DNA from 4 places in the Microbacterium sp. HSID17254 genome. Region 2 is predicted to be linked to each of the others. Evidence: predicted binding sites of a transcription regulator. Region 2 holds the regulator's gene; each other region holds the start of a gene.
The links. The regulator LexA, encoded in region 2, represses DNA repair genes until DNA is damaged. The targets are predictions, from matches to a motif close to TCGAACANNTGTTCGA.
Positions count from the first base shown of each region.

Region 1 (7,273 bases), 100 kb from region 2:
GCCTCCTGCGCCGTGATCGCCTTCATCCGCTCGCCGAGGCCCGCATAGTCGGACTGGTCGTGGTCGGCGAGGGCGTGCTTGGCCGCGTCGACCTGCTGCGTGAGCTTCTGGATGCGACGCTCGAGGGCGGCGGCTTCCTTCTGCGCCGCCCGGAGAGCCGCGCCGTCGAGACCGCTCGCTGCGGGGGCCGATGCCGCCGTCGAGGTCGTCGAGGCGCTCTCGACGCGCTGCCGCAGACGAAGGTACTCGTCGACGCCGCCCGGGAGATGGCGCAGGCGCCCCGCGCCGTCCGGACCGGGAAGGATCGCGTACTGCTGATCCGTCACCCGATCCAGGAAGTACCGGTCGTGGCTCACGACGAGGAGGGTGCCCGACCAGGAGTCGAGGAGGTCCTCGATCGCGGCGAGCATGTCGGTGTCCATGTCGTTCGTGGGCTCGTCGAGGATGAGCACGTTCGGCTGGTCGAGCAGCACGAGCAGCAGCTGCAACCGGCGCTGCTGACCGCCGGAGAGATCCTTCACCGGCGTCGAGAGCTGAGCCGAGGAGAACCCGAGCCGCTCCAGGAGCTGTCCTGGTGTGAGGTCCTGCGCCTTCGACCCGGCGCCGAGCGTGTACGACGTGCGCAGACCCGAGATGACCACGCGCACGGGGTCGTTCCAGTGCGGGAGGAGTTCGTCGAGGCGCTGCGTGAGCGTGCGCACCTGCACGGTCTTCCCCCGCTTGATCCGCCCCTCGGTGGGCTCGACCGTGCCGGAGATGAGCCCCAGGAGTGTGGACTTCCCGGCGCCGTTCACGCCGAGGATGCCCGTGCGCTCGCCCGGGGCGATCCGCCACTCCACATCCTTCAGCACGGTCTTCCCACCGGTTCCGGATCCCGCCTGGGTCCCTGAGCCTGCCGAAGCCTGGGTCCCTGAGCCTGTCGAAGGGTACGTCACCCCCACATCGAGCAGGTCGACGACGTCCTTGCCCAGCCGCGAGACGGCGAGCGACTGCAGCGAGACCTTGTCGCGGATCTCGGGCACGTCGGCGATGAGCTCGTTGGCCGCATCGATGCGGAACTTGGGCTTGCTGGTGCGGGCCGGGGCACCGCGGCGCAGCCAGGCGAGCTCCTTGCGGGCGAGGTTCTGCCGCTTCGCCTCGGTCGCCGCCGCCATGCGGTCGCGCTCGACCCGCTGCAGGATGTACGCCGCATAGCCGCCCTCGAAGGGCTCCACGATGCGGTCGTGCACCTCCCACGTCTCGGTGCAGATCTCGTCGAGGAACCACCGGTCATGGGTCACGACGAGGAGGGCTCCGGCGTTCGCGGGCCAGCGCTTCTTGAGGTGCCCGGCGAGCCAGGTGATCGCCTCGACGTCGAGGTGGTTCGTCGGCTCGTCGAGAGCGATGACGTCCCAGTCCCCGGTGAGCAGATTCGCGAGCGACACGCGGCGGCGCTGACCGCCGGAGAGGGAGCCGACCTGCGCGTCCCAGGGAAGATCGGTCAGCAGCCCCTCGATCACGTCGCGGACGCGGGCGTCACCGGCCCATTCGTGCTCGGCCATGTCGCCGACCACGGCGGCGCCGATCGTGATGTCGTCGGGGAGGGTGTCGGCCTGGTCCAGCACGCCGATGCGGGTGCCGCCGCGGACGGTCACCCGACCGGAGTCCGGCTGCTTCGTGCCGGCGAGCATGCCGAGAAGGCTCGACTTGCCGTCGCCGTTCCGGCCGACGATGCCGATGCGGTCGCCCTCCTCGATGCCGAGGGTCACGGCGTCGAAGACGACGCGGGTCGGGTATTCGAGGTGCAGGGCTTCGGCCCCGAGAAGATGTGCCATGTCCTCTCCAGGGTAGTCGCGCCGCGTCGGACGGTCTCCCGGTCAGACCAGCGACGGGGCGAAGAGCTCCGGCAGCGCGGCGGTGAAGACCTCGAAGTGGCTGTACCAGACGGTGTGAGCGGCCCCGGGGATGCTGCGCACCGTGACCCCGCCATGCTCGAACCGCCGCGCGTCCTCGTCGGTGACCCAGGCACTGGGTTCCGCGCGGACGACGATGGAGCCGGGGGCGGCGGTCCAATGACCGTCCTCCCCGCAGGAGACGGAGGCCGCGGTCGGCGGATCGAAGCGCTCGGCCGCCCGCGCCTCGACCGTGGCATCGTCGACGGAGTAGAAGGGCCGGAGCCGGCGGAGCTCGGCGGGCGACATGCGCGCGCGGCGGTCGTGCTCGTACTGCGAGATGAGAGAGGCGCGGTCCTGGCCGCCCTGGAGGGCGAGCGGCGCGTCGACGTAGACCGCGAGACTCGGATCGAGGCGGGGCGCGGCGGCGGCGAGCACGGTGGCGCCGAAGGAGTGCCCGACGGCGACGGCGAGCGGCGAGGCCGCCCCGTCCCCCGCTGCGGAACCTGCCCCCGGAGGGAGCGCCGTCTGCGCGAGCGTGGCGACGACGGCATCGGCCGCCGTCTCGATCGTGAGCTCCGGGTCACGCGGAGAGAGGCCGTGGCCGGGCAGATCGAGCGCGAGCACGCGGAAGCCGCGTTCCACGAGCAGCGGGACCACGCGGTGCCAGCTCTCGGCGGACCCCATCATGCCGTGCAGCAGCACGGCGACGCGGTCGCCCTCCCCGGCTTCGATGACGTTCAGGAGCACGGAGCCAGTCAACCACGGTCGTTATCCTTTCGTGATACGACTTTCGGCCAGAATCCTTCGAATCTTCGTTCGAATGTCGGTGGTCGGTGATGGACTGCCGTCATGCCCGCACTGCTCGACGCGACCGACTCCCAGATGGCGATGCTCGCCGATCTGGTGGAGGGGCTGGAAGCGGCGGAGAAGACGCTGAGCAGCATGCAGGCGGCCCGCGACGGACTGCTCGCGATGGCGGGGCGACTGGCGGTCGACATCGCCCGGCAGGCTCGGCATCCGGACGGCGGCGACATGGCGATCCGCACGGTCGCCGCGGAGATCGGGGCCGCACAGCGCGTCAGCGACCGCACGATCGAGCGGCGGATGTCCGATGCGTCCTGGTTGGTCGAACGGTTCCCCGCCGTCTGGGAGGCTCAGGGCGCCGGGCGGATCAGCGCCGCGCATGCACGCGTGATCGTGGAGGCGGGGGCTCACCTCCATGACCCGGACGACCGTTCGCGTTTCGCGGCGGAGGCGATCGAGGTGGCCGCTGCGGAATCTCCGAACCGGATACGCCGACTCGTGCGCCGACTGGCCGACCGGTTCCGGGAGCGGACCCTCGTCGAGCGACATCGTGACGCCAGGGAGCTGCGCCGCGTCTGGGTGACCGATCTCGAGGACGGCATGGCCGAGCTCGGCGCGCGTGGCCCCGCGGCGCTCGTGCACGGGATGTACGACCGGCTCTCCCAGATGGCGCATGCCGTGCGGGAGGAGAACGCGCAGGCACGGCGTCGGGAGGCGGAGGAGAGCATCCTCGACGACAGGACCGTGGATCAGCTGCGCGCGGATCTGCTCGCCGACCTCGTCCTGACCGGCGCTCCGGCGGGCCATGACTCGGAAGAGGGACTGCTCTCGGAGCTTCGGGCGCGCGTCGAGGTCACCGTGCCGGTGCTGACGCTGATGCACGGCGAACTGATGCACGGCGAGCAGGAACGGACGACAGAGGGCACTCGGATCCTCGCCGCCGAGCTGGACGGGGTCATCCCGATCGATCCGGCCACGGCCCGCCGTCTGGCCGGCGCGGCGAGCGGCTGGGACCGGGTGCTCACCCACCCGATCAGCGGGGCGCTGCTGGCCGTCGACCGGTATCGCCCGAGCGAAGACCTCCGCCGACACCTGCGGGCCCGCGATCAACGCTGCCGCTTCCCGGGCTGCGGCCTCGCACCGCGGAAGTGTGACCTCGATCACAATCACGATGCGGCGCTCGGCGGAGAGACCGCGCACGACAACCTCGCGACATTCTGCCGACGACATCACATGCTCAAACACCACTCCCCGTGGCACGTCGAGCAGGGGCCGGGCGGCGTTCTGGAGTGGACGAGCCCCACCGGCCGGACCTACATCGACCGACCGCCGCCTCCGCACACCGTCACCTTCGCCGAGGAACCTCCGTGGTCTCCCGCCGTCAGCCCTAGAGTGGAGGGCATGTCGAGCCCCGAATCAGACAGGTCGGGGGCTGCCGGTCACACCGTCAGCCCCGCGAACCGCTGATCCCTTCGTCCGCCCTGCCGGCGGGCGCGCGCCGGTGACCCGGGCGCTGACCGTGGTGACGAGAAGCATTCCTCTTCCCTCTCACCTCGGAGCACTCGATGCCTTTCCCCCTCTATGCCCTTGCCCTGGCGGTCTTCGTCATGGGCACCTCCGAATTCATGCTCGCGGGACTCCTCCCCGCGATCGCGCACGAGCTCGACGTCCCGGTCGGCACGGCGGGCCTCCTCACCTCCGCCTTCGCGGTCGGCATGGTCATCGGCGCACCCGCCATGGCCGCGTTCGCGCGCAGCTGGCCCCCACGCCGCACACTCGTCGCCTGCCTCGTGCTCTTCGCCGCCTGCCATGCCGTCGGCGCGGTGACGTCCCTGTTCGAGCTTCTGCTCGTCACGCGCGTACTCAGCGCCCTCGCGAACGCCGGCTTCCTCGCCGTCGCCCTGCGCACGGCGACCCTCCTCGTCCCCCGCGAGCGCACCGGACGAGCGCTCGCGGTGCTGCTCTCCGGGACGACCGTCGCCACCATCGTCGGCGTCCCTGTGGGCGCCATCCTCGGCACCGCGCTGAGCTGGCGGGCGACCTTCGCCGCTGTCGCGCTCCTCTGCCTCCCTGCGCTGCTCGGAATCCTCCGCGGCGTGCCGACGACGATCCCGGGCACGGAGCCTGACCCCGCCCCGGCACCACTCCCCCGGAAGGAACCGGCCCTCCGCACGGAGCTCGCGCTCCTGGGGACACCGCGCCTGGCCCTCGCGATGACCCTGGCGGCCCTGGTGAACGCGGGGACCTTCGCGGTCTTCACGTTCCTCGCGCCGATCGTCACCGAGGTCGCGGGCCTGCCCGACGCTGCGGTCCCGCTCGCGCTGGTCCTGTTCGGCATCGGCTCGTTCCTCGGCGTGACCATCGCGGGTCGGTTCGCCGATCGACATGCCGGTGTCCTCCTCGCGGTCGGCGGCCCGCTGCTCCTCGGCGGCTGGATCGTCCTGGCGGCGGTCGCGACGCAGCCGATACCCCTGCTGTTCCTCGTCTTCGCGCAGGGCATGGCCTCGTTCGGCGTCGGAAGCACACTGATCACCCGGGTGCTGTATGCCGCCTCCGGCGCCCCGACCATGGGAGGGTCCTACGCCACCGCGGCCTTGAACATCGGCGCTGTGATCGGACCGGCGTCGGGAGCGTGGACCCTCGCGAGCGGGGCGGGCGCGCTCTCCCCCGTCGCTCTCGCGGCCACGCTGACGATGGCCGCGCTCCTCCTCGCCCTGGCGACGCGGCGATGGCAGCCCGTCGACTGAAGGCAGGACGGTGACGCGCCGCAACGGCGACGAGCCGCCCGGACCCGAGGGTCCGGACGGCTCGTCGTGTCCGATGTTCTCTGGGAACCCGGATGTTCGCGCTACGGCTTACTCGTACGACTTCACGATCTCGAGGAGGCTCGGGACGTTGGCGTAGGCCTCGGCCGCGTTCTCCTTGGTCACGATGACCGGCGGGAGCAGGTAGGCCGGGACGACCTTCTTGCCGTTGTCGTACTGGTCGGTGTCGTTGACGTCGACCTCGTCACCCTTCTGGAGCTGACCGACCATCTTGATGGCCTGCTCCACGAGCAGCGTGGTGTCCTTGTTGATCGTGGAGTACTGCACGCCCTCCATGATCGACTTCACCGACTCGACCTCGGAGTCCTGACCGGTGACCACCGGGACGGGCTTGCCGGCCTGCTGCGCCGAGGTGATGATGGCGCGGGCGAGGGTGTCGTTCGGGGACAGGACGCCGTCGAGGGTCTCCGAGCCGTAGCTCGACGTGAGGATCGAGTCCATCCGGCGCTGGGCGTTCTCCGGCTTCCAGCCCTCGGTCGCCGTCTGGGAGATCTCGGTCTGCCCGGAGACGACGTTCAGCGTGCCGTCGTCGATCTTCGGCTGCAGCACCTCCATCGCCCCGTTGAAGAACACCGCCGAGTTGGCGTCGTCCGGCGAGCCCGAGAACAGCTCGATGTTGTACGGCGCCTCGTGATCCGCGCGCTCGGCGAGCCCGTCGAGCAGCGCCTGGCCCTGGAGCTTGCCGACCTCGAAGTTGTCGAAGGCGACGTAGTAGTCCACCGCGTCGGTGTTCTCGATGAGACGGTCGTAGGCGATGACCGCGACACCGGCGTCGCGCGCGGCCTCCACCTGCGTGGTGAGCTGCTTGCCGTCCTTGGCGCCGATGATGATGACCTTGGCGCCACCGGTGACCATCGCCTGGATCTGGTTCTGCTGCTCGGCGACCGTGTTGCTGGCGGGCGCGTACTGCACGTCCGCCTTGAAGCCGGCCTCTTCGAGACCGTCGGTGAACAGCTGACCGGCCAGGACCCAGTTCTCCGAGGTCTTGTCGGGCAGAGCGACACCGATCGTGGAGCCGGCGTCGAAGCCCGAGGCGGCCTCATCGCCCGACCCCGAACCCGAGTCACCGCCGCGCTCCGAGGAGCAGCCGGTGAGGGCGAATGCGCCCGCGACGACAAGCGCTGTCGCCGACAGAAGGATCTTCTTCATGTGATCTCTTTCTCTGGTGTGTGCAGGTCCCGTCGCGCCTGCGTTGCGCGACGCGGCCCTTACTTTCCGCGCGTCTCCTCGACGGCGGGGGCTTCGTACTTCTGACTGGTGGGGTAGTTCGTCTTCGTGGGATCGAACGTGTCGGTGGCCGGATACTGCTTGCGGCCGAGACGGCGCGTGAGGAAGCCGATGATCGACGGACGGCCCTGCTGCTTGTTCCACACGTCGACGCCGACGGCGAAGAGGAGCACGAGGCCCTTGATCATCGAGACGACGTCGGCACCGGCGCCGAGCAGCGCGAGTCCGTTGTTCAGGAACGCCATCACGAGACCACCGATGATCGACCCGATCACCGTGCCGATGCCGCCGGAGACGGCCGCGCCGCCGATGAAGACGGAGGCGATCGCGTCGAGCTCCCACCCGTTGCCGTCCTGCGGGCCGGACGCGGTCGCCCTGGCGACGTAGATCATGCCGGCGAGCGAGGCGAGGACCGACATGTTCATCATCACGAAGAAGTCGACCCAGCGGTCCTTCACGCCCGAGAGGCGCGCCGCCTGGCGGTTGCCGCCGACCGCGTAGATGTGACGGCCGAAGACGGTGTTGTTCGTGATGAACGAGTAG
Region 1 is NZ_RBLT01000009.1:24,796-32,068, reverse strand. Features, by position in the region: gene D8M34_RS07195 (ABC-F family ATP-binding cassette domain-containing protein) at 1-1,814, opposite strand, end outside; gene D8M34_RS07190 (alpha/beta fold hydrolase) at 1,857-2,621, opposite strand; gene D8M34_RS07185 (HNH endonuclease signature motif containing protein) at 2,724-4,145, shown strand; gene D8M34_RS07180 (Cmx/CmrA family chloramphenicol efflux MFS transporter) at 4,244-5,425, shown strand; gene D8M34_RS07175 (substrate-binding domain-containing protein) at 5,534-6,652, opposite strand; gene mmsB (multiple monosaccharide ABC transporter permease) at 6,712-7,273, opposite strand, start outside.
Region 1: D8M34_RS07185 (HNH endonuclease signature motif containing protein) is a predicted target of LexA. The motif match lies at 2,679-2,694, and genes of this name have one in related genera.

Region 2 (7,273 bases):
GGGCTGCGGGAACGGCGGGATCACGTCGAGCTCCCAGGACTGCGCGGCATAGGAGTGCACGAAGTAGAAGCGCTCCTGCTCGATGCCGCGGAACAGGACGGTGTCCTCCCCCGGCTCGACCGTGTTCCAGCCCATGTGCGGCAGGACCGGGGCGTCGAGCTCCGTCACAGCACCCGGCCACTCGCCGAGGCCCGCGGTGTCGTGCCCCCGCTCGACGCCGTGCTCGAACAGCACCTGCATGCCGACGCAGATGCCGAGCACCGGTCGGCCCCCCGCGAGACGACGGCCGATGATCTCGTCGCCGCCGTGGGCGTGCAGGGCGTCCCGCACAGCCTGGAAGGCGCCGACACCGGGCACGACGAACCCGTCGGCCTCCAGCGCCTCGGCGCGGTCGCGGGTCAGCACGGCATCGGCTCCCGCGGCGACGAGCGCCTTCACAGCGGAGTGGACGTTGCCGGACTCGTAGTCGAAGACGGCGACCCGCGGCGCGGCGCTCACAGCGCCCCCTTGGTCGACGGGATGCCGTCGACGAGAGGATCCACGGCCTTCGCCTGGCGGAACGCCCGCGCGAACGCCTTGAACTCGGCCTCGGCGATGTGGTGCGGGTCGCGCCCGCTCAGCACCCGCACGTGCACGGTCAGCGCGGCGTTGAAGGTGATGGCCTCGAAGACGTGCCGCACGAGGGATCCCGTGAAGTGCCCGCCGATCAGGTGGTGCTCGAAGCCCGCGGGCTCCCCCTCGTGCACGAGGTACGGGCGGCCGGAGATGTCGACGACCGCCTGCGCGAGCGCCTCGTCCAGGGGGACGAGGGCGTCGCCGTACCGGGAGATGCCGGACTTGTCTCCGAGGGCGGCCAGGATCGCCTGGCCGAGCACGATCGAGACGTCCTCCACGGTGTGGTGCGCGTCGATGTGGGTGTCCCCGGAGGCCCGCACGGTGAGATCCGTCAGCGAGTGCTTGGCGAAAGCCGTGAGCATGTGGTCGAAGAACGGCACCGAGGTGTCGATGCGGCTCGCACCGGTGCCGTCGAGGTTCAGCTCGACCTCGACGGTGGACTCCGACGTGCTGCGCACGCGGCTCGCGGTGCGTGCGGTGGGCGCGGGGATGGTCATGATGCCGATCCTATCGAGGCCAGGGCGTCCAGGAACGCCGTCGTCTCCGCCTCCGTGCCGGCGCTGACGCGCAGGTGGCCGGGGATGCCGACGTCGCGGACGAGCACGCCGCGGTCGTACAGCTGCTGCCACGTCGCCTGCGGATCCGCGACGCCGCCGAACAGCACGAAGTTGGACCACGAGAGGTGCGGGGTGTACCCGAGGGCTTCGAGCGTCGCCGTGATGCGGTCCCGCTGCTCCACGATCTCCTGCACCATGCCGAGCATGACGTCGGCGTTGCGGAGGGCGGCGACCGCGGCGGCCTGCGTCAGAGCGCTCAGGTGGTACGGCAGTCGCACGAGCCGGAGCGCGTCGATGAACGCCGGGTCGGCCGCGAGGTAGCCGACGCGGGCGCCGGCGAAGGCGAAGGCCTTGCTCATCGTTCGGGAGACGGCGAGGCGCGGCCGTCCTTCCAGGAGGGTAAGGGCCGACGCCGCATCCCGTGGCGCGAACTCCTGGTAGGCCTCGTCGACGATCACGACGCCGCGGGCCGCCTCGTAGACGGCCTCCACGACGTCGAGCCCCAGCGGGGTGCCGGTCGGGTTGTTCGGCGAGCAGAGGATCACGATGTCGGGGTCGGCCGCGCGCACCTGCTGCGCCGCCTCCTCCGGGGTGACCGTGTAGTCGGGCTGACGGGTGCCCGCGATCCAGGACGCGCCCGTCCCCTTCGCAATGAGCGGGTACATGGAGTACGTGGGCGCGAATCCGAAGGCCGTGCGTCCCGGCCCGCCGAACGCCTGGAAGATGTGCTGCAGCACCTCGTTGGACCCGTTGCCCGCCCAGATCTGCTCCGGCGTGAGGCCGTGACCCAGGTAGTCGGCGAACGCCTCCCGCAGCGTCGTGAACTCGCGGTCCGGGTACCGGTTCACGTCTCGGATCGCCACGGCGATGTCATCGAGGATGTCGCTCGCGACCTCGTCGGGAACCGGATGCGTGTTCTCGTTGACGTTCAGCGCCACCGGCAGCGGGGCCTGCGGCGCTCCGTACGGGGTGAGTCCGCGCAGATCGTCGCGGAGCGGGAGATCGTTGAGGGAGAAGGTCACCCTTCCCATCTTAAGAGGAGCAGGGAGAGCCGAGGTCATCGTGACGATTCGGCCGGGAGGACTCGGCGTCAGTCGGTGTACCGCGCCGGCAGTGCGAGCTCCTGGCCGACCTGGAGCTCCCCGCCGCGCAGCAGGTTCATGCGGGTGATCTCACCGATGACATCCCGCGGGTCGGCCTCGGGAGCGATGCTGCTCGCGATCGACCAGAGGGTGTCGCCGGGCATGACCGTGACGGTCTCGACGGAGACGGCCGGCGCATCCGCGCCGGAGGCGGTCGCGCTGCCTCCGCTGAGGGCGGCGAAGGCGATGCCCGCCGCGAGCGGGACGGACGCGAGCGCGAGCAGAGTGCGACGGCCGCGTGCCGTGATCCGCAGCCGGGTGGCCGGACGGGCCGATGCCGGGAGGGCGGTCGCGGTGCTGAGGCTGATGCTGCTCATGTCTGCTCCTTACTGTCCCGGTGCCGGAGCCCGGGGAGGTTGGCGTAGCTTTCGCATCCGCGCCTCGGCCGGGAGCCGTGGATGCGAAGCTACGTTCCGAAGATATCTTCGAGTTCGAACATCTGTCAAGCTGTCTTCGAAACCACGCCCCGCGAATCAGCCGACACGCTCGAACAGATCTTCCAGATCGGCGCTTTTCTCGGATACGGTTTCGATAAGGACACCCCACCACGGGCCACCGACATTCGAAGCGGCACGTCGGATCACGCAGTGAAGGAGCACCATGAGCGACACCTCAGCCCTCGAGTCCGAGGCGCCGCGCACCCGCCGTCGCAAGAGCCTCAGCCCGAAGCAGATGGCGATCCTCGAGGTCATCCAGGCCTCGATCGCGCAGAACGGCTATCCGCCGAGCATGCGCGAGATCGGCGACGCCGTCGGGCTCAAGTCGCTGTCCAGCGTCACCCACCAGCTCGGTCAGCTCGAGCTCAGCGGCTACCTGCGTCGCGACCCGGGCAAGACGCGTGCCATGGAGGTCCTCATCGACCTGCCCGGCACGGGCGCGGAGAACCCGGCGGACGTGGCGACCCCCGTGGGCGATGCCGCACTGGTCCCACTGGTGGGGCGTATCGCCGCGGGCGTGCCGATCACGGCGGATCAGCAGGTCGAGGAGATCTTCCCGCTCCCCCGGCAGCTCGTCGGCAAGGGCGACCTGTTCATGCTCAAGGTCTCCGGGGAGTCGATGATCGACGCCGCCATCTGCGACGGCGACTGGGTCGTCGTGCGCTCGCAGAACACGGCGGAGAACGGCGAGATCGTGGCTGCCATGCTCGACGGCGAGGCCACCGTCAAGGTGCTCCGTCGTCGCGACGGCCACACGTGGCTGCTTCCCCGCAACTCTGCCTTCGAGCCGATCCTGGGCGACGAGGCGGTCGTGCTCGGCAAGGTCGTCGCGGTCATGCGCGCCGTCTGAGTCACCGCATCGTCGGTGAGACGAGAACGAAGGCCCTCCCGGGCGCACCGGGAGGGCCTTCGTGTGTCCGGGGACGACCGCGTCAGGCGGTGACCACCACGTCTTCGCGCACGCGCCGCGTGGCCTCGACGATGTTCCGCAGCGACGCCGTGGTCTCGGCGTATCCACGGGTCTTCAGACCGCAGTCCGGGTTCACCCAGAGCTGACGGAGGGGGATCTCCTCCACCGCACGCCGCAGCAGGGACTCGACCTCCTCCACGGTGGGCACGCGCGGCGAGTGGATGTCGTACACGCCGGGGCCGATGCCGTGGTCGAAGCCCACCTCGGCGATGTCCGCGACGACCTCCATGCGGCTCCGGGCCGCCTCGATGGACGTGACGTCCGCGTCGAGCGCACGGATCGCGTCGATCACGACGCCGAACTCCGAGTAACAGAGGTGGGTGTGCACCTGGGTCGCCGCCGCAGCGCCGCCCGTGGCCAGACGGAACGAGGCGACGGACCAGTCGAGGTACGCCGGCTGGTCGGCCTGCTTCAGCGGGAGCAGCTCCCGGAGCGCCGGCTCGTCGACCTGGATCACCTGGATGCCCGCGGCCTCCAGGTCGGCGATCTCGTCGCGGAGCGCGAGCGCCACCTGGTTCGCCGTCTCCCCCAGCGGCTGGTCGTCGCGGACGAAGGACCACGCGAGGATCGTGACGGGGCCCGTGAGCATCCCCTTCATGTGCTTCGCCGTGAGCGACTGCGCGTACGCCGACCAGCCGACCGTGATGGGCGCGGGACGCGAGACGTCTCCCCAGAGGATCGATGGGCGCGTGGCTCGCGAGCCGTACGACTGCACCCATCCGTGCTGCGTGACCGCGAAGCCGTCGAGGTTCTCCGCGAAGTACTGCACCATGTCGTTGCGCTCCGGCTCACCGTGCACGAGGACGTCGAGACCGAGGTCCTCCTGCAGGGAGACGACCGCGGCGACCTCACGGCGCAGGAACTCCTCGTAGTCGTCCTCGGGGATCTCGCCGCGGAGGAACTGGGCGCGGGCGCGGCGGATGTCGCCGGTCTGCGGGAAGGAGCCGATCGTCGTCAGAGGCAGCGCCGGCAGGCCGAGGGCGTTCTGCGCCTCCTCCCGCTCCTGGTACGGGGCACGGGCGAAGTCGGCGTCGCTCAGCGCACGGGAACGCACCGCACCGTCGCGCACGCCGGGAGCGGTCAGGCGGTCCTGCAGCGCAGCGGTCGCGGCGTCCAGCTCGACCGCGATCGCCGTGCGCCCTTCGGACAGGCCGCGGGCGAGGGTCACGACCTGCTGCACCTTCTGATCCGCGAAGGCGAGCCAGGACACCAGGCGCGCGTCCAGCGCCGTCTCGTCCTCCACGTCGTGCGGCACGTGCAGCAGCGAGGTCGAGGTCGATGCCGACACCGGGGCCCCGAGCGCACGGAGCGCCTCCAGAGAGTCGAACGCCGCGGAGAGGTCGCCACGCCAGATGTTGTGACCGTCGATCACACCGCCGACGAGGGTCTTGCCCTCGAGGCCCGGCACCGCGTCGGGCACGGTGCCGCGCACGAGATCCACGGCGATGGCCTCGACGGGGGGGCGGCCACGGTCGCGAACGTCGCGCCGAGGCTCGCGTACGGGGCCGCGACGAGGATCGAGGGCCGCTCTTCGGCGTTCCCGAGCACCGCGAGCGCGCGCTCCGCGGCGGAGGCGAGCTGCGCGGTCGTCGCCGGCAGCGACTCGCTCACGAGGGCGGGCTCGTCGAGCTGCACCCACTCGGCGCCCGCGGCGCGCAGACGGGCGAGCAGGTCGACGTAGACCGGCAGGACGTCCTCCAGCCGCGAGAGCGGCTCGAAGCCCTCCGGCGCGTCGTCCGACGCCTTCGCGAGCGCCAGCAGCGTGACCGGTCCGACGACCACGGGACGCGTGACGAAGCCGGCGGCGACGGCCTCGGCGACCTCGCGCACCAGGCGGTCGCTGGCGAGGGTGAACACCGTCTCCGGACCGATCTCCGGCACGAGGTAGTGGTAGTTCGAGTCGAACCACTTCGTCATCTCCAGCGGCGCCCGCTCGCCTTCGCCGCGGGCGACGGTGAACAGGGCGGAGAGGCCGATCGACCCGTCGGCCTCGCGGAGGTCGTCGAAGCGGGCAGGGATCGCGCCGACCGTGACGGCGGCGTCGAGGACCTGGTCGTAGAAGGAGAAGGACTCCGGGATCGACGAGTCCGTGCGGCCGAGGCCGAGCCCCGCCAGGCGCTCGCGGGTCGCCGCGCGCAGTTCCGCGGCCGTCCGCTCCAGCTCCTGCTCGTCGATGCGGCCGGCCCAGAACGCCTCGACGGCCTTCTTGAGCTCGCGGCGACGGCCGATGCGGGGGTAGCCGAGGATGGTGCCCTCGGGGAATGCGGTCATGGTGTTTCCTTTCGGCGGGGACTAGTGCCGGAGCGCCGGGACGATGCCGGCTTCGGCGAGGACGGTCAGGACGGTCTCGTGCTGGTTGAAGGCGTACAGATGCACGCCGGGGGCCCCGCCGGCGACGACGTCGGCGGCGAGGCGCGCGGCCCAGGAGATCCCGATCTCCCGGCGCCCTTCGGCGGTCGGCTCGACATCGAGGGCGATCGCGAGCTCGCTGGGCAGGTCCTCCCCGGTCAGCTCCAGCACCCGGGCGAGCCGGGCCGGCGATGTGATCGGCATGATGCCGGGGAGGATCGGGATGGTGACGCCTCCGGCGCGGGCGCGCTCCACGAAGGCGAGGTAGTCATCGGGGTGGAAGAAGAGCTGCGTGATGGCGAAGGTCGCCCCCGCGGCCTGCTTGGCGAGCAGCGCCTCGACATCCTGCGTGCGGTGCGTGGCCCGGGGGTGCCCCTTCGGGAACGCGGCGACCGCGATGTCGACCTTCTGCCGCGGGGCCACGAGCGCGGCTCCGGGGAGACCGGGGACCGGAGACTCCTGGTACGGCGCGCGCTCGGCCTGGACGCGATCGATGAGCTGCACGAGCTGGGCGGCGCTCTCCAGGTCCCCCAGGAAGGGCTCGCGCTGCCCCGCGGGCGGGTCTCCGCGCAGGGCGAGGAAGCGGAGGATCCCGGCGTCGAGGAACTCCCGGATGAGCGCGGTAGCTCCGGCGTAGGTGTTGCCGACGCAGGTGAGATGAGCGAGGGGTTCGACGTCGGTGTGCTCCCGGATGAAGCGCAGCACATCGAGCGAGCGGCCGCCGGTCGAGCCGCCGGCGCCGTAGGTCACCGACAGGAACTCCGGGCCGGCCGCGGCGAGACGACGGACGGTCTCGTGCAGGGCCTCCTGGCTCGACTCCGAGCGCGGCGGGTAGAGCTCGAAGGAGAACGGCACGCGGGAGGCGTCGAACGTGGAAGACATCTTCTCTCCAGGGGACAGGGGCCGGGGTCCGCGCACGACGAAGAGCACGTCGTTCGCGGGCGGGTGCCGGGCTCGGCTGTCGCTCCACGCCCGGGATGAACCGGGCGTTTCCAGAAACCTAGAACACGCCCTCGGCCCGCCGCACGAGTGTGACGTCGTGTGTCACCGCCCGTAGGCTCGAGGCATGTCCTCACCGTTCGGCTCCTGGTCCTCCCCCTTCACCGCCGCAGCCGTCGCAGGAGCGGCACCGCGCATCGACGGGGCCCGCTTCGTGGGCGACGAGGTGTGGTGGGCCGAGTCCGTGCCGGCTGAGGGCGGACG
Region 2 is NZ_RBLT01000009.1:129,348-136,620, reverse strand. Features, by position in the region: gene hisH (imidazole glycerol phosphate synthase subunit HisH) at 1-498, opposite strand, end outside; gene hisB (imidazoleglycerol-phosphate dehydratase HisB) at 495-1,112, opposite strand; gene D8M34_RS07720 (histidinol-phosphate transaminase) at 1,109-2,203, opposite strand; gene D8M34_RS07715 (LysM peptidoglycan-binding domain-containing protein) at 2,263-2,631, opposite strand; gene lexA (transcriptional repressor LexA) at 2,915-3,601, shown strand; partial or broken gene metE (5-methyltetrahydropteroyltriglutamate--homocysteine S-methyltransferase) at 3,684-5,992, opposite strand; gene D8M34_RS07700 (methylenetetrahydrofolate reductase) at 6,014-6,952, opposite strand; gene D8M34_RS07695 (S9 family peptidase) at 7,137-7,273, shown strand, end outside.

Region 3 (7,273 bases), on a different contig from region 2:
CCCAGGCGAGCGGCGAGCGGAGCATCGCGCGCACGCTGCCGGGCCGTCCGCGGCGGAGGCGGGGCTTCGTCGCGGTGCCCGCCTCGGCGGCCTCGGTCGTCAGGGCGCCGGGGGCGTCGGTCATGGCCGCGGACGGCGGCGGCACCGGGCGGGAGTCGTTCTGCGGAGCGCTCATGTCACGCCGCCGGGTACTGCAGGATCCACCGCGGGTCGACGTCGATGCGCACGGCGTCGCCGACGTCCCACCGGTGCGCGCTCGCCGCTGCCGGCACGCTCACCCGGAGCGTCCCGTCGGCCGCCGACACCGTGTAGACGCTGTGGCTGCCGTGGTACGTGCGCTCCGCGACGGTGCCGTCGAGCGACGCCGTGCCTCCGGCGGCGGCCGCGGACGGCGACGCGAGGTGCAGCTTCTCCGGCCGCACGTAGCTCTCGGCCGTGGCGTCGAGGCCGGCACCGATCGCGATGAGCTGCGCGGGGCTGAGCCGGTTGTTCTCGCCGATGAACCGGCAGACGAAGGGTGTCGCGCTGCGGTCGTAGATCTCCTCCGGCGTGCCCACCTGCTGCAGCGTCCCGGCGTCGAGCACCGCGATGCGGTCGCTGAGGGTGAGCGCCTCCTCCTGATCGTGGGTGACGTACACGGTGGTCACGCCGACCTCGTGCTGCAGCTCCTTGAGCTGTTCGCGCAGCTGCACGCGAAGCTTGGCGTCGAGGTTCGACAGCGGCTCGTCCAGGAGCAGGATGCTGGGGGTGAGCGCGAGCGCCCGGGCGATGGCGACGCGCTGCTGCTGGCCGCCGGACAGCTCCGCCACGTTCTTCTCGAGCTGCGACGCGGCGAGCCCGGTGCGGTCGGCGACCTCGTCCACGCGCCGCCGCTGCTCGGCCTTCGACACCTTCTGCACCGAGAGGCCGAACGCGATGTTCTCCCGCACGTTCATGCTCGGGAACAGCGCGTAGTTCTGGAACACCATGCCCACGCCGCGCTTCTCGCTCGGCACGCGGGTCACGTCGCGACCCGCGATGTGGATGCGGCCGCCGGTCGGCTCGATGAACCCCGCGAGCGTGCGCAGGGCGGTGGTCTTGCCGCATCCGGACGGACCCAGGAGGGTGAAGAACTCACCCTCCTGGATCTCCAGATCGAGGTGCGAGACCGCACGGTGGTCGCCGAACACGACCTCGACGTCGTCGAAACGGATCATCGTCTTCTCTCTCTGCCGGTGCGGGACTGCGCGGGTCAGCCGATGTACTCGAGCGTGACCTTCTCGACCCAGGCGCCGAGGTTCTCGCTCACGAAACCGAAGTCGATGTCCTGACGGTCGAGCGTGCCCATGAGCTCGACGACCTCGGGGTTGGCCTTCTCGACCGCGCCCTCGTTCACCGGCATGGCGTTGAACTCCGCGGCGAACTCGCCCTGCACTTCGGCGCTGCCGAACCAGTCGATGAACTCCTGTGCCTTGTCCTCGTTGTCCGTGCCGTTGATCTGTGCGATCTGCTCGGTCACGTAGGGGACGCCGTACTCGGGCACGATCATGCCGGTGCTGGTGCCGTACTCCTCGTCGCGGGCGGAGATGCCGCTCGACGGCAGCACGCCGTAGTCCACCTCGTCGCGGGTGATGCGGGCGTAGAGGTCGGTGCCCTCCACGGCGGGGGAGCCGTTGGCGTAGTACGACTTCACCAGGTCCCAGCCCTCGTCGCTCACGCCGAGGTCGCCGTCCTCGTCGAGGTGACGGGTGAGCATGCTGGCGAGCACGAGCTGCGGGGTTGCCTGGCCGAGCGCGGGGTTGACCTCGTAGCGGCCCGCGAACTCCTCATCGGTGTAGAGGTCGTCGGGGTCGGTGGGCGCGTCACTGATGCGGTTCTCGTCATAGACCGTGACGATCGCCTGCTCCACGAGCGGCCAGAACGCGCCGTCCTTCGGGTCGCCGGCGTCCGCGGGCACCTCGCCGCTCCAGCTCGGCTCGTAGGCCGTGATGGCCTCTTCGGTCTTGAGCTGCTCGAAGAACATGTTGTTCAGGCCGAAGACCACGTCGCCGACGGGATTGTTCTTCTCCGCGATGATGCGGTTCGTCAGGTCGGCGCCGCCGAGGCCCACGATCTCGATGTCGATGCCCGCGTCGGCCGCCTTCTCGGTGATCCACTCACCGCGGCCGTCGCTGTTGGAGTTCGTGTAGACGATGAGGGTGTCCCCGGAGCCGCCGTCGCTGCCGCCCGCGTCTCCGTCGCCGCCCGCCGTGCATCCGGTGAGCGCGATCGCCGCCGCGGCCGTCAATCCGATGAGCGCCCAGCGCCTCTGCTGCCTGTCGGCCATGTTCGTCCCTTTCTCGCCTTCGAGGTGTGTCGATGCGACACTACCGGTTCTTGTGGTGAAGGCACAAAGATTGTCTGGTTTCGTGAGCGCGGTCGCGCGTCCGCACTCAAGATAGGCGCGCGGCGTGAACGTGAGGATGCGATGAGGTGAACGGGTGGGGGCCTGCGTCGGACCTGGGACGAGGTGCCCTGTCGGCCGGGGCGAAATGCCGGCATCCATTAGAACAAAGCTTCGAAAGTCGGGCGCTTCGGAGATAAAATGAAGCATGTCGAAAATGTCCGGGTTGCGCGAGGCGATGGAGCGTCTCGACCAGGCGTGGGACTCTGCGGGTGATGCGCCTGAGCTCTCCCGCACGCAGCTCGTCGACGTCGCCGACGCGATCGGACTCCTGCGGCGCCGACTCGATGCACTGCACGTCGACGTGGCGGCCGGCATCGCCCGGGAGTCGCGCGCCGAGCTCGGTGCCGACAGCCTGGCGAAGCAACGCGGGTACCGTACGGCGGCGAAGCTCATCGCCGCGATGACAGGCATCTCGACGGGCGAGGCGCAGCGTCTGGTGAAGGTGGGAGAGGCGACCGCCCCGCGAAGCGATCTGCTCGGCGCGCCGCTGCCCGCGCGGTACCCGCTCCTCCGGGAAGCGCTCGCGTCGGGTGCCCTCGGAGCGCCGGCGGCTGCACTCCTCGTCGCCCTGCTGGACCGGTGTCGCGTGGCTGCGGGAGCGGAACGCATCGCCGAGGCGGAGCGGGTGCTGGCCGCCACAGCCGAGGGGCTCGAGCTCGATGCGGTGCGCAAACTCGTCCTCCGCGCCGAAGCGTGGCTCGACCCCGACGGCGTGGCGCCGCGGGCGGAGGCGCAGCGCGCTCGGCGCGGACTGCGCCTCTTCGAGCGTGACGGCATGGTGCACCTGCACGCGCAGCTCGATGCCGAGACCGCGGCGCCGGTCGTCACTGCGATCCGCGGGCACGTGTCCGCCGTGTTCGCCGCCCGCCTCGATGCGCCTGACGCCGGGTCGCCGGACGCCGACCGGCGCTCGGTCGCGATGATCCAGGCCGATGCGCTGGCCCTCTTCTGCGGGCATGTGCTCGGGTGCGAGGGTGATCGGGTGCCGCTCGCGGGGGCGACGGTGGTCGTGCGCGTGTCCCTCGACGATCTCCAGGTCGGCACCGGGTCGGCGACGATCGACGGGCTCGACCAGGTGATCGACATCGGTGCCGCGCGGCGGATGGCTGCCGGTGGCGGCGTCATCCCCTGCGTGCTCGGCGGGGCGAGCGAGGTCCTGGACTGGGGTCGCGAGAAGCGCCTCTTCACCCGAGCCCAACGCCTGGCGCTGGTCGAGCGGGACGGCGGGTGCGCGATGTGCGGGCTTCCCCCGGGGATGACGAAGGCTCACCACCTCCGCTGGTGGCAACGCGACCGAGGTCCGACCGATCTCTCGAACGGGATCCTGCTCTGCGAGACCTGTCACCACCGCATCCATGACAACGGGTGGGAGATCGTCATCGAGGGTTCCGGTGTGGCCGGCCGGCCATGGTTCCTCCCGCCGGCGTGGGTCGACCCGCGGCGGACGCCCCGGCTGGGCGGACGGGCGCGCTTCGATGTCGCGGCCTGAGTGCGGTGCGCGGGTGCGGGAGTTCGGGCGCGGGGCGTTGTGGGGCTGTCAGCGGCGGAGGCGGGAGCGCACGCGTCGCGCGGTGCGTGCCAGGGCGTCACGCCAGGCGCCTCCGGGCCATTCCCGGTGCAGGCGCAGGCTGCCGTCGTCGTTCCGCACGAGTTCGACCCGCCGGCCCGCGAGAAGGGGCGAGCGGCCGAGGTGTGCGACCACGTCCGGGGCGGCCGTCAGCGGCGCCGTGAACACCCAGCCGGCCACGCGGACCGCGACCGACAGATCGGCGTCGCGCGCACCGTCCTCGCGGAACACCTTCATGGGGTCCACGGCGATGGGAACCGCGTCGAGGCGCTTCGGTCGGCGCCCGCCGACCTTGCGCTCCGAACCCGCGGTGGACTCCGCGGCCTGGCCCGGCTCCGGGGTGTCCTGCGCGACCACGTCGACCCGGTCGGCACGGCGCTCCTTGCGGGCGTTCAGCAGGCCCGAGGGAAGATCCTCCGTCGTCGACAGCGGGAGGGACAGCAGATGATCCGCCGAGCCGACCGTCTCGAACACGAAGGCCTCTTCGCCGTTCCGGCGCACGCGGACGCGCACGGTCAGCTGCAGCCCTCCCCGCGACCAGCGCGCCGAGGTCACGGCGGCGGTGCAGGTCGTCTCGGCCTCGAAGGCGGCGAAGGCGAGCAGGTCGTCGCGGCGGTCGGCGCGCAGCAGAGCGGCGCGGATGCGCTGCGGGAACGACAGCCCCGCGTCCACGCCGGGTCCGAAACGACGCTGCGTGAGCGGCACGACCACGTCCAGCAGACGGTCGCGGTACTCCGCCGGGTACTTCACCATCCGTCGCCCGGCGATCCTGTTGAGGATCTTGCCGCGGAACCAGTGCCGCAGCAGCCGATCCCGCACCTTCCCCGGTTCGGTGTTCGCCTCGACCACGTCGAGCACGGTCTCCAGATGCGGGAAGTACGACTCCGGCTCGATGCGGGCCGAGCTCGCGCTCCCCGGCTCCTTCACCCACGCATAGCAGGGCTCGCTCGCGAGCACCGAGATCGTATCGGCGGCGAAGTACGCCTGCATCACGAAGAGATGGTCTTCGAGCCGCACCTTCCCGTCAGGGAAGCGGATGCCGTTCTCCCGCAGGAAGGCGGCCCGGAACATCTTGTGCGGCGTCAGCATCTCCAGGATCGGGTCTTCCCCGAGCACCGCGTGCGGGATGTCGCGCTGGAAGATCTTGGCGGGCAGCTTGCGTCCGATGCCCACCTCCTTGCCGACCACGACATCGGAGCCGTTCTCGTCCGCGTAGTCGCACAGCCGCTCCAGCGCCCGCGGGTAGAGGCGGTCGTCCTGATCGACGAACTGCACGTACGTCCCTCTGGCCTCTTCGACACCCCGGTTGCGCGGAGTGCCGGGCCACCCGGAGTGCGGCAGCGACAGCACGCGCACATGCGGACGGTCCTTCGCGATGCTCTCGAGCCGCGCGGCCGTCTCCTCCCCGGAGCCGTCGTCGCAGAGCAGGACCTCGAAGGACCCCGCGGGCAGCGTCTGCGCGTCGAGCGAGGCGATGAGGTCGTCGAACGACGCCTTCGGCCGGAACACCGGCACCACCACGCTCACCCGCACGCGGCCCCCGGCCGCCTCGTCCCCGGTCGCACTGCTCATGGACGTCATCCCCCTGTGATCGTGACCGGCCCGAATCTCCCCCGCCGGAGATTCCAGCCAACCATCCCTTCCTGTGGAGCGCGCCAGGCTCGCGGCGGTCCCGGGTGTATGCCGCCGCCGTGGAGGATCAGTGCAGGGTGAGACCGATCTCGAACGAGCGCCGCCAGGGGAGGGTCAGCTCCGCGATCCGCACGTCCTCGGCGGGCAGCATCGACTCCAGGAGGGCCGTCAGCTCCGCACGGATGACGCGCTCGGCCGTCGCGACCTGCGCATCCTCGGCCATCGGGTAGATGTCGGGGAAGAGGGAGGGGCCCGCATCGGTGCGCACCACGGCCTGGTAGGCGAAATCGTCGAGCAGCCGCGTGAGCAGGGCGATCCGCGCGGCACGCTCGTCGAAGGAGCCGGTGGCCCGGCCCACCACTCCGGCGGCGGCCACCGCGACGACGCTGCCGAGCGTGTTCCCGGCGGTGTTCCACCCGCCGAAGGCCTCCAGGCGCCCGAGCAGTCCGGCCTCCGCCAGTGCGCGCACGAGCGCCTCGTCCGCGCCGTTCGGGTAGCGCACGTCGGCCAGGGCCACGTGCTCCCCGGCCTCCAGACGCTCCCGCACGAGTGCGACCGTCCCCGCGACGGCCTCGACGTCGACGACCTCCGGCCGCCCGCGGAACATGTCGTGCCGGTCGGGGTCCGGGGCGTGCAGCACGAGGGTGACGTCGCCTCCCGCGGCGACCTCCTCGGCCCCGGCCGCGCGGATCTGCCGGCTCGCCGACGCCGCCAGCGACATGTTCTCGTACGGCGGGACGCGCTCCATGCCGGCGGCGTCCGCGCAGGCCACCGAGAACGAGGCGGTCACCCCGGCGTTCGCCGCGAGGGCCCGGGCGACGAGCGCGGCCCCGACCTCGTCGGCCCCCGGGTACATCAGCACGCGCCGGCCCGACGGCAGCATCCGCATCCAGTGCCGGAGCCACACCTGCTCCGCGCTGCCCGCCGCGAAGGGGGCGGTGTCGTCGGCGGTGATCGCCAGGAAGTCGAGGGTCTCGTCCTCCACGAGGCCGAGCGTGGAGAGGTTCACGATGTGGTTGCGCAGCCGCCGAGACGAGTAGTCGGAGACCACATCGGCCGGCACCGGGGTCAGCGCGTCGAGCGGCAGCACCTCGGTCTCGCCGAGCAGCCGGTGCGCGTCGCCGCCGAGCGCGTGGATCTCCTTGCCGTGCTCCGTCCAGTAGGTCGGCTCCTCGGCCGCGGAGTAGGAGTTGCTCGCCCTGGTCACCAGCGACACCGCCGAGATCGGCAGGTCGGGCCGCATCCGCCGCACCTCGCGCAGCACGTCCAGGCGCGCCAGCACGTCGCGAGCGGTGTCGTGACTCGTGCGGCTCGCGATGAGTCCCCCGTAGAGCAGCATGTCCACCGACACCACCAGGTGCACGGTGGCCGGGTCCGCGGCACGCTCGCGCAGCCAGGCGCCCAGCCCGTCGGCATCGCCCGCGGTCCGGTAGGAGGGGAGGATCTCGGCGGGCGGAACGTCGAGGGTCACGCCCGCGACGGCCGCGACGTCTCCCGGGAGCTTGACGTTCACCGGGCGGTCGTCGAGGGGCAGCAGCGCGATGCGCGGGCGGAGGATCGGGTCGGACACGAGGAGCCTTTCGTCGGTGAAGGGGGTCGCAGATCGGGGATCAGGGGCGGGCGATGGAGACGAGGTACGAGTAGCGGTC
Region 3 is NZ_RBLT01000010.1:82,963-90,235, forward strand. Features, by position in the region: gene D8M34_RS08150 (ABC transporter permease) at 1-25, opposite strand, end outside; gene D8M34_RS08155 (ABC transporter ATP-binding protein) at 177-1,196, opposite strand; gene D8M34_RS08160 (extracellular solute-binding protein) at 1,232-2,305, opposite strand; gene D8M34_RS08165 (HNH endonuclease signature motif containing protein) at 2,571-3,914, shown strand; gene D8M34_RS08170 (glycosyltransferase family 2 protein) at 3,963-5,564, opposite strand; gene D8M34_RS08175 (DUF4127 family protein) at 5,692-7,194, opposite strand; gene D8M34_RS08180 (GntR family transcriptional regulator) at 7,235-7,273, opposite strand, start outside.
Region 3: D8M34_RS08165 (HNH endonuclease signature motif containing protein) is a predicted target of LexA. The motif match lies at 2,525-2,540, and genes of this name have one in related genera.

Region 4 (7,273 bases), on a different contig from region 2:
GAGCGTCCCGTAGAGCTTCCCGGCGGCGTTGTCCCGGACGGCGCAGGTGTTGATGATCACCACGTCGGCCTCGGCTCCGGCCTCGGCGCGGATGTAGCCGGCGCTCTCCAGGGATCCGGACAGACGCTCGGAGTCGTGGACGTTCATCTGGCAGCCGAAGGTGCGCACTTCGTAGGATCGCTGGCGCCCGTCATCGTCGACGGCCGCCGACGACGCGCTGATGATCGTCGGTTCACTGCGGGGGATAGTCATGATGCTCCCATTGTACGAGCGTCGCCGAGAGCAGATCGCGTGCGAACCGTCAGTCGGAATCCACGAACCGGACGCCGGAGACGCCCCCGCCGAACGAGGCTTCCCGCAGCGCCGTCTTCGCCGCGTTCATGGCGACCGATCCCCCGTACCCGCGGCGCGACAGCTGCCCGACCAACCGGCGGAGCGCCGCGTCGGGGTCGAGGCGTCCCATCGAACGCGCTTTGGTCCGGGCGAACTCCAGTGCCCGCTCCGCATCGTCGTCGGGCAGCTCGTCGAGCGCGGCGTCGATGACGTCACGAGGAATGCCCCGCTGCGCGAGCGCTCGAGACAGCGCGACCCGCCCCTGGCCCTTGCGTTCGACGCCGGACGTGACGAGGAGCTCGGCGAGCACGGCGTCGTCGAGGTATCCGCGCCGTACGAAGTCGTCGACCACGTCTTCGACGGCGTCCGTCGCAAGCCCGTGCCCTTTCAACACCAGCCGGGCCTCGGAGACGGACAGCGACCGCGTGCGGAGCTTCCGCACCAACGATTCCTCCGCCGTCGCTCGGATCTCCGCCGCCGAGGGGCCGTTCTCCGCGCTCTCGCCCCCTCCGGGCGATCGGGACGCATCGCCGACGGCGCGCAATGTGGTGGTCTTCCCGCCTCGGGAAGCGGCCCGCGCCGCGGCACCCCGGGCGGGGTGCCTCGCGCTGGGAGAACCGTCGTCGACCGACGGGGACCCTGCCGACGCGGGCTCGTGCCACGTCGAGCGCCAGAGTCCCGCCCCGTCCGCGGGCGGCCCCGACCGCGCAGGCGGCGCGGACGACGACTCGTCTGCACCGCCTGCGGCCGGATGCTCCGCACGCGTGGGTCCGCCGAAGAGAGGGATGATGGGGGCGATCCGCTCGGAATCGCCCCCACGCTGGTCACTCATCAGGCCGGGCGACGCTCGGCCAGCTCATCAGCACCCGGAGCCGCGGCCGGGCCGCCGATACCGAGCTTCTGCTTGATCTGACTCTCGATCGCCAGGGCGATGTCGGCGTTGTTGAGCAGGAACGTGCGCGCGTTCTCCTTGCCCTGGCCCAGCTGATCGCCGTCGTAGGTGTACCACGATCCCGACTTCTTGACGATGCCGTGCTCGACGCCGAAGTCGATCAGGCTGCCCTCGCGGGAGATGCCGACGCCGTAAAGGATGTCGAACTCCGCCTGCTTGAAGGGCGGGGCCATCTTGTTCTTGACGATCTTGACGCGGGTGCGGTTACCCACGGCGTCCGTGCCGTCCTTGAGCGTCTCGATGCGGCGGATGTCCATACGCACGGAGGCGTAGAACTTCAGCGCCTTACCACCGGCAGTGGTCTCCGGGGAGCCGAAGAACACGCCGATCTTCTCGCGCAGCTGGTTGATGAAGATCATCGTCGTGTTCGTCTGGTTCAGACCACCGGTGAGCTTCCGCAGCGCCTGCGACATGAGGCGGGCCTGGAGACCCACGTGGGAGTCTCCCATCTCGCCCTCGATCTCCGCACGCGGCACCAGGGCCGCCACCGAGTCGACGACGATGAGGTCGATGGCACCGGAGCGCACGAGCATGTCGGCGATCTCGAGAGCCTGCTCACCCGTGTCGGGCTGCGAGACGAGAAGGGCGTCGATGTCGACGCCGAGCTTCGCGGCGTAGTCGGGGTCGAGCGCGTGCTCCGCGTCGATGAATGCCGCGATACCGCCGGCCCGCTGGGCGTTGGCGATGGCGTGCAGCGTCAGCGTCGTCTTACCCGAGGACTCCGGGCCGTAGATCTCGACGATGCGGCCACGCGGCAGACCTCCCACGCCGAGGGCGACGTCAAGGGCGATGGAGCCGGTGGGGATGACGGCCACAGGGGCACGCTCATCGCTGCCCAGCCGCATGACCGAGCCCTTTCCGAACTGGCGGTCGATCTGGGCGAGGGCGGTCTCGAGGGACTTCTCGCGGTCGGCGGGTGATGGCATGGTGTGCTCCTTCTGCGCGTGTGCTGCCGCCTGTAGGCTGTCGCGGCTCTTCCGGCGGAAGGAACTCTCCGACAAGGCGTATGGCTTTTCAGCCTGGACCTCACGGTACGGCGGGCCTCCGACATTGCGTCGAGGAGCCGCGGATCGTGGGGACCAGAACCGTCTGACCACTTGTGCAGAAGACTACGCCTGGTTCGAACAGATTTTCGACAACACGCCCGTCCGGCGTGTCGGACTTCCGCACACCCGGGAAGCCGCCGTCACCGGCCGCGCGGCTCCAGACGCCCCACGCCGTGGCGACGGGATTCGGGGACATCCATGTCGGCGCAGAGCGCGAGCCAGATGTCGCGCGGAGGTACCCCGGCTTCGAGAGCCTCGAGCGCCGTTCGTCCCCCCATGCCGGAGAGCACGAGGTCATTCACCAGAGAAGAGGCTCGGGTATGGAACTCGGCGTCGACGGCGCGCAGGAACTCACTGCGTCGCATAAGGGTGATCTCCGCGTGTCAGCGGAGCGAGAGCTCGGGCCCCACGGACGCGACCAGGTCGTCCGGAACGACGTCCGGGAAGACCTGGATTCCTTCGAGCACCGAGATGCGGTCCCCGACCTCGCGCATGATCGTGGAGATGGGGACGTCGAGCGCCTCTGCCACCGAGGCGAGGATCTCGCTCGAGGCCTCCTTCTGTCCGCGCTCGACCTCACTGAGATAACCGAGAGCGACGGATGCCTTGCTCGCGACCTGCCGGAGCGTCCGCCCCTTCTGCAGACGGAAGTCCCTCAGCACGTCGCCGATCTCCTGTCGTACAAGAATCATCGGAACCTCCTCCGCAGTTCGTGAATCGAGGTCTCCCTCGAAGAGACGGCCAGTCTAGTCCTCCTGGCTTGCACAGAATCTACCCTTGCACTCTGTGGTTTAAATGTGAGCACATCCGTATCAACATGACGCGGCGGGTCGCTATTCCCGCAGCGCAGCAGCCAGCACGTCGAGGACCGCCGCGACCGTCTGTGCTCGCACCGCGTCGCGGTCCCCTTCGAAGCGGAACGGTCGGGTCCGGCTCACCGTCGGGGTGACCACGCCGATGTGGACGGTGCCCACGGGCTGCCCATCCGGGGACTCCGGGCCCGCGATCCCCGTGGTGGACACCCCGACATCGGCGGGGAGACCGTCCACCCCGACGGCCTCGCGCACTCCGGCAGCCATCTGCCGCGCGACCTCCGGGTGCACCGGTCCGTATCGCTCCAATAGCTCGGTGTCGACGCCGAGCAGCGTGTGCTTGACGGGGGTGGCGTAGGCGACGACGCCGCCGAGGAGCACCGCGGAGGCGCCGGGAACCGCGACGAGCGCCGCGCACACCGCACCGCCGGTGAGCGACTCCGCGACACCGAGGGTCCAGCCGCGCTCACGCAGAGCTTCCAGAGCCTCGGCCGGCGTCGTGCCGCTCATCGGCTCTGACGCGCGCCGCGCACCTGCGCGACGATGTAGTCGATCCCGCTGACGACGGTGAGCACGAGCACGATGACCATGAGGACGGTCGTCACGACGGTCCACGGGCCGAGCCCGATGAACACGTGCAGCGGCAGGAGAGCCCAGCCGAGGGCGACGCCCTGGAAGGCCGTCTTGATCTTGCCCATCCAGGCGGCCGCGACAACGTGCTCGCTCGCGACGACCAGCCGGTGGATGGTGATCCCCCACTCGCGGACGAGGATGATCACGACGATCCACCAGGAGACCTCGCCCAGGATCGCCAACCCGACGAATCCGGCGCCGGTGAGGAGCTTGTCCGCGATCGGATCCCAGAGCTTGCCGAAGTCGCTGACGATGTCGTAGCGACGTGCGAGGTAGCCGTCGACCCAGTCGGTCGAGATGGCGACGATGAAGAGGACGGCGGCGATCCAGCGCACGGTGAGATCGGCGAGGCCGTACGTCCCGCCGACGAGCAGGAGGACGAAGAACACCACGGCGAGCGGGATGCGCGCCACCGTGATGGCGTTGGGGAGCTGCCGAGGGATCACCATCAGTCGCGTCCCGTCAGGCCCCAGGCGTCTTCGTCGCCCTCCGCTTCGACGACCGGCAGACCGTCGTACTGCGCCTCCAACGGATCCCGTTCGGCCGGCGGCACCGCTGCGGCGGCGGGCGAAGGCGGAGCCGCAGGAGCCGACGGAACGTCTTCGCCGCGGAGCTTCGCCATGACCTGCGGCAACTGCTCGGGGGTCGCGAGCACATCGCGCGCCTTCGAGCCCTCCGAGGGGCCGACGACCTCGCGCGACTCGAGGAGATCCATGAGGCGTCCGGCCTTGGCGAAGCCGACCCGCAGCTTGCGCTGCAGCATCGACGTCGATCCGAACTGCGAGGAGACGATGAGCTCGGCCGCCGCGAGCAGGAGCTCGAGGTCGTCGCCGATGTCCTCGTCGACCTCCTTCTTCTTCGCCGGCTCCATCGCCTCCTGGACGTCGGCGCGGTACTCGGGACGCGCCTGACGCGTGACGTGCTTGACGACCGCGTCGATCTCCTTCTCGTCGACCCACGCACCCTGCAGTCGGAACGGCTTCGACGAGCCCATGGGCGAGAAGAGCGCGTCACCCTGTCCGATGAGCTTGTCGGCGCCGGGGCTGTCGAGGATCACGCGGCTGTCGGTGACGCTCGTGACCGCGAACGCGAGACGGGACGGCACGTTCGCCTTGATGAGGCCGGTGACGACGTCGACGCTCGGGCGCTGCGTGGCGAGCACCAGGTGGATGCCGGAGGCGCGGGCGAGCTGCGTGATGCGGACGATCGAGTCCTCGACGTCGCGCGGGGCGACCATCATGAGGTCCGCGAGCTCGTCGACCACGACGAGGAGGTACGGGTACGGCTTGAGCACCCGTTCGCTGCCCGGGGGCACCTCCACCTCCCCCGCACGCACGGCGCGGTTGAAGTCGTCGATGTGGCGGAAGCCGAACGACGCGAGGTCGTCGTACCGCATGTCCATCTCCTTCACGACCCACTGCAGCGCCTCGGCGGCCTTCTTCGGGTTCGTGATGATGGGGGTGATCAGGTGCGGGACACCGGCGTAGCTCGTCAGCTCCACACGCTTCGGGTCGATGAGGACCATGCGCACGTCGGACGGGCGCGCCCGCATGAGCAGGCTGGTGATCATCGAGTTCACGAAGCTGGACTTACCGGACCCCGTCGAGCCCGCCACCAGGAGGTGCGGCATCTTCGCGAGGTTGGCGACGACGAAGTTGCCGCCGACGTCCTTGCCGACGCCGATCGTGAGCGGGTGCGTGCTCTTCTGCGCGGCCGCCGAGCGCAGTACGTCGCCGAGGGCGACCGTCTCGCGGTCGGTGTTCGGGATCTCGATGCCGATCGCGCTCTTGCCGGGGATCGGCGAGAGGATGCGTACGTCGTTGGAGGCGACCGCGTAGGCGAAGTTGTTGCTGAGCTGCAGGATCTTCTCGACCTTGACGCCGTGGCCGACCTCGACCTCGTACTGCGTGACCGTCGGACCGCGGGAGAAGCCGGTGACCTTGGCGTCGACCTTGAACTGGTCGAGGACGCTGGTGATCTGCTCGACGATGCGGTCGTTCGCCTCCGAGCGGGCCACCGAAGGCGGTCCCTCGGACAGCACGCCCGGCGACGGGAGGATGTAGGGGGCCACGGGGGCCTGCGGACCGCGGTCGCCGGGGCCCTCCGTGCCGAAGCCGTCCAGTCCGGGCAGCTCCGGCATCTCGCCGGTGTCCGACTCGTCGTCCAGCAGCGCGGTCGTCTGCTGCTCCGCGAGCGCGTCCGTCACGGAGCGCACGTCGCTGAGCACCTCGGTCGCCGCGTCGTACGGGTTCGCCACCGTCACGGCCTGGTCGTATGCGGGGGTGGCCTCGGTGGTGGACAGGAGCGCGGTGATGTCGTCGGACGCGAGCGTGCCCTCGTCGGGGTCTTCCTCGCGACCGGTCTTGTTGCGTCGCCACCAGGGCAGCACGTCCGGGTCGTCGACCTTGTCGGCCTCGTCGACCGCGGCCGCGGTGTCCTTCGCCGGCTTCTCCGGGCGCTCCGCGTCGAACATCCACGCGTAGAGGTCTCCCAGGCGGGCACCGATGCGGTTCGGCGGCGTCTTCGTGAGGATGAGGATGCTCAGGGCGGCGAGCAGCCCGAGGATGAGGTACGCCGGAATGTCGGTCAGGTACGTCAGGGGCTGCCCCACGAGCCATCCGAGCAGACCACCCGACTCGCTCAGCGCGGGCATGCCCTGGTTCGGGTGGGGACGAGGGCCGGCGACGTGGAAGATGCCCGCCAGAGCGAGCACGAACATCCCGAAGCCGATCCCGATGCGCCCGTTGTCGTGCACGGACGACGGGTGCCGGAACAGCCATCCCGCCAGGAGAAGCAGCAGCACCGGCATGATGAAGGCCACCCGACCGACGAAGAGCCCCACCGAGTAGGCGCTGATGTTCGCCGCGACCTCGTTGCCGATGAAGAACCACTCGTTGACGGCACCGAGCGCCGCCAGGATCACCAGCAGGAACGGGAATCCGTCCCTGCGGTCGTCCTTCTGCAGCGTCTCCGGCCCGAAGGCCCGGAAGAGTCCGCCGACGCCGTGCGCGAGCCCGTTCCATGCGCGCGCGGCGACGGGCGGCTTGTCCGCCTCGTCGATGTACTTCTTGGGTGCGGGCTGCGCCTTCGGAGCCGCCTGCCGCTTGGGGCGCGACGGGGCGCTCGTCGAGGCGCGCTCGGTCTTGGTGCTGCTCCTGGCCATGCCTCCACGGTACGACCCGCGACCGACATCTCCGCGTCACCACGCGGAACTCGACGATCACGGCGCGCGACGGCACGCCGTGATCGGAGGGTCAGGCCTCGATGACGAGAGGGACGATCATCGGGCGCCGACGCAGCTTCTGGTTCACCCAGCGGCCGATCGTCCGACGGACGACCTGCGACAGCGCGTGCGTGTCGCGCACACCGTTGCCGGACGCCTCCTTCAGCGCGGCGACGATCTTCGGAGCGACGTCGTCGAACACGGCGTCGTCCTCGGCGACGCCGCGCGCGTGGATCTCCGGCCCCGAGATGATGCGCCCGGTCGCGGCATCCAC
Region 4 is NZ_RBLT01000002.1:139,241-146,513, forward strand. Features, by position in the region: gene miaB (tRNA (N6-isopentenyl adenosine(37)-C2)-methylthiotransferase MiaB) at 1-252, opposite strand, end outside; gene D8M34_RS19495 (regulatory protein RecX) at 302-775, opposite strand; gene recA (recombinase RecA) at 1,165-2,211, opposite strand; gene D8M34_RS02235 (DUF3046 domain-containing protein) at 2,472-2,696, opposite strand; gene D8M34_RS02240 (helix-turn-helix domain-containing protein) at 2,715-3,023, opposite strand; gene D8M34_RS02245 (CinA family protein) at 3,165-3,653, opposite strand; gene pgsA (CDP-diacylglycerol--glycerol-3-phosphate 3-phosphatidyltransferase) at 3,650-4,225, opposite strand; gene D8M34_RS02255 (FtsK/SpoIIIE family DNA translocase) at 4,225-6,939, opposite strand; gene D8M34_RS02260 (ribonuclease J) at 7,031-7,273, opposite strand, start outside.
Region 4: recA (recombinase RecA) is a predicted target of LexA. The motif match lies at 2,406-2,421, and genes of this name have one in related genera.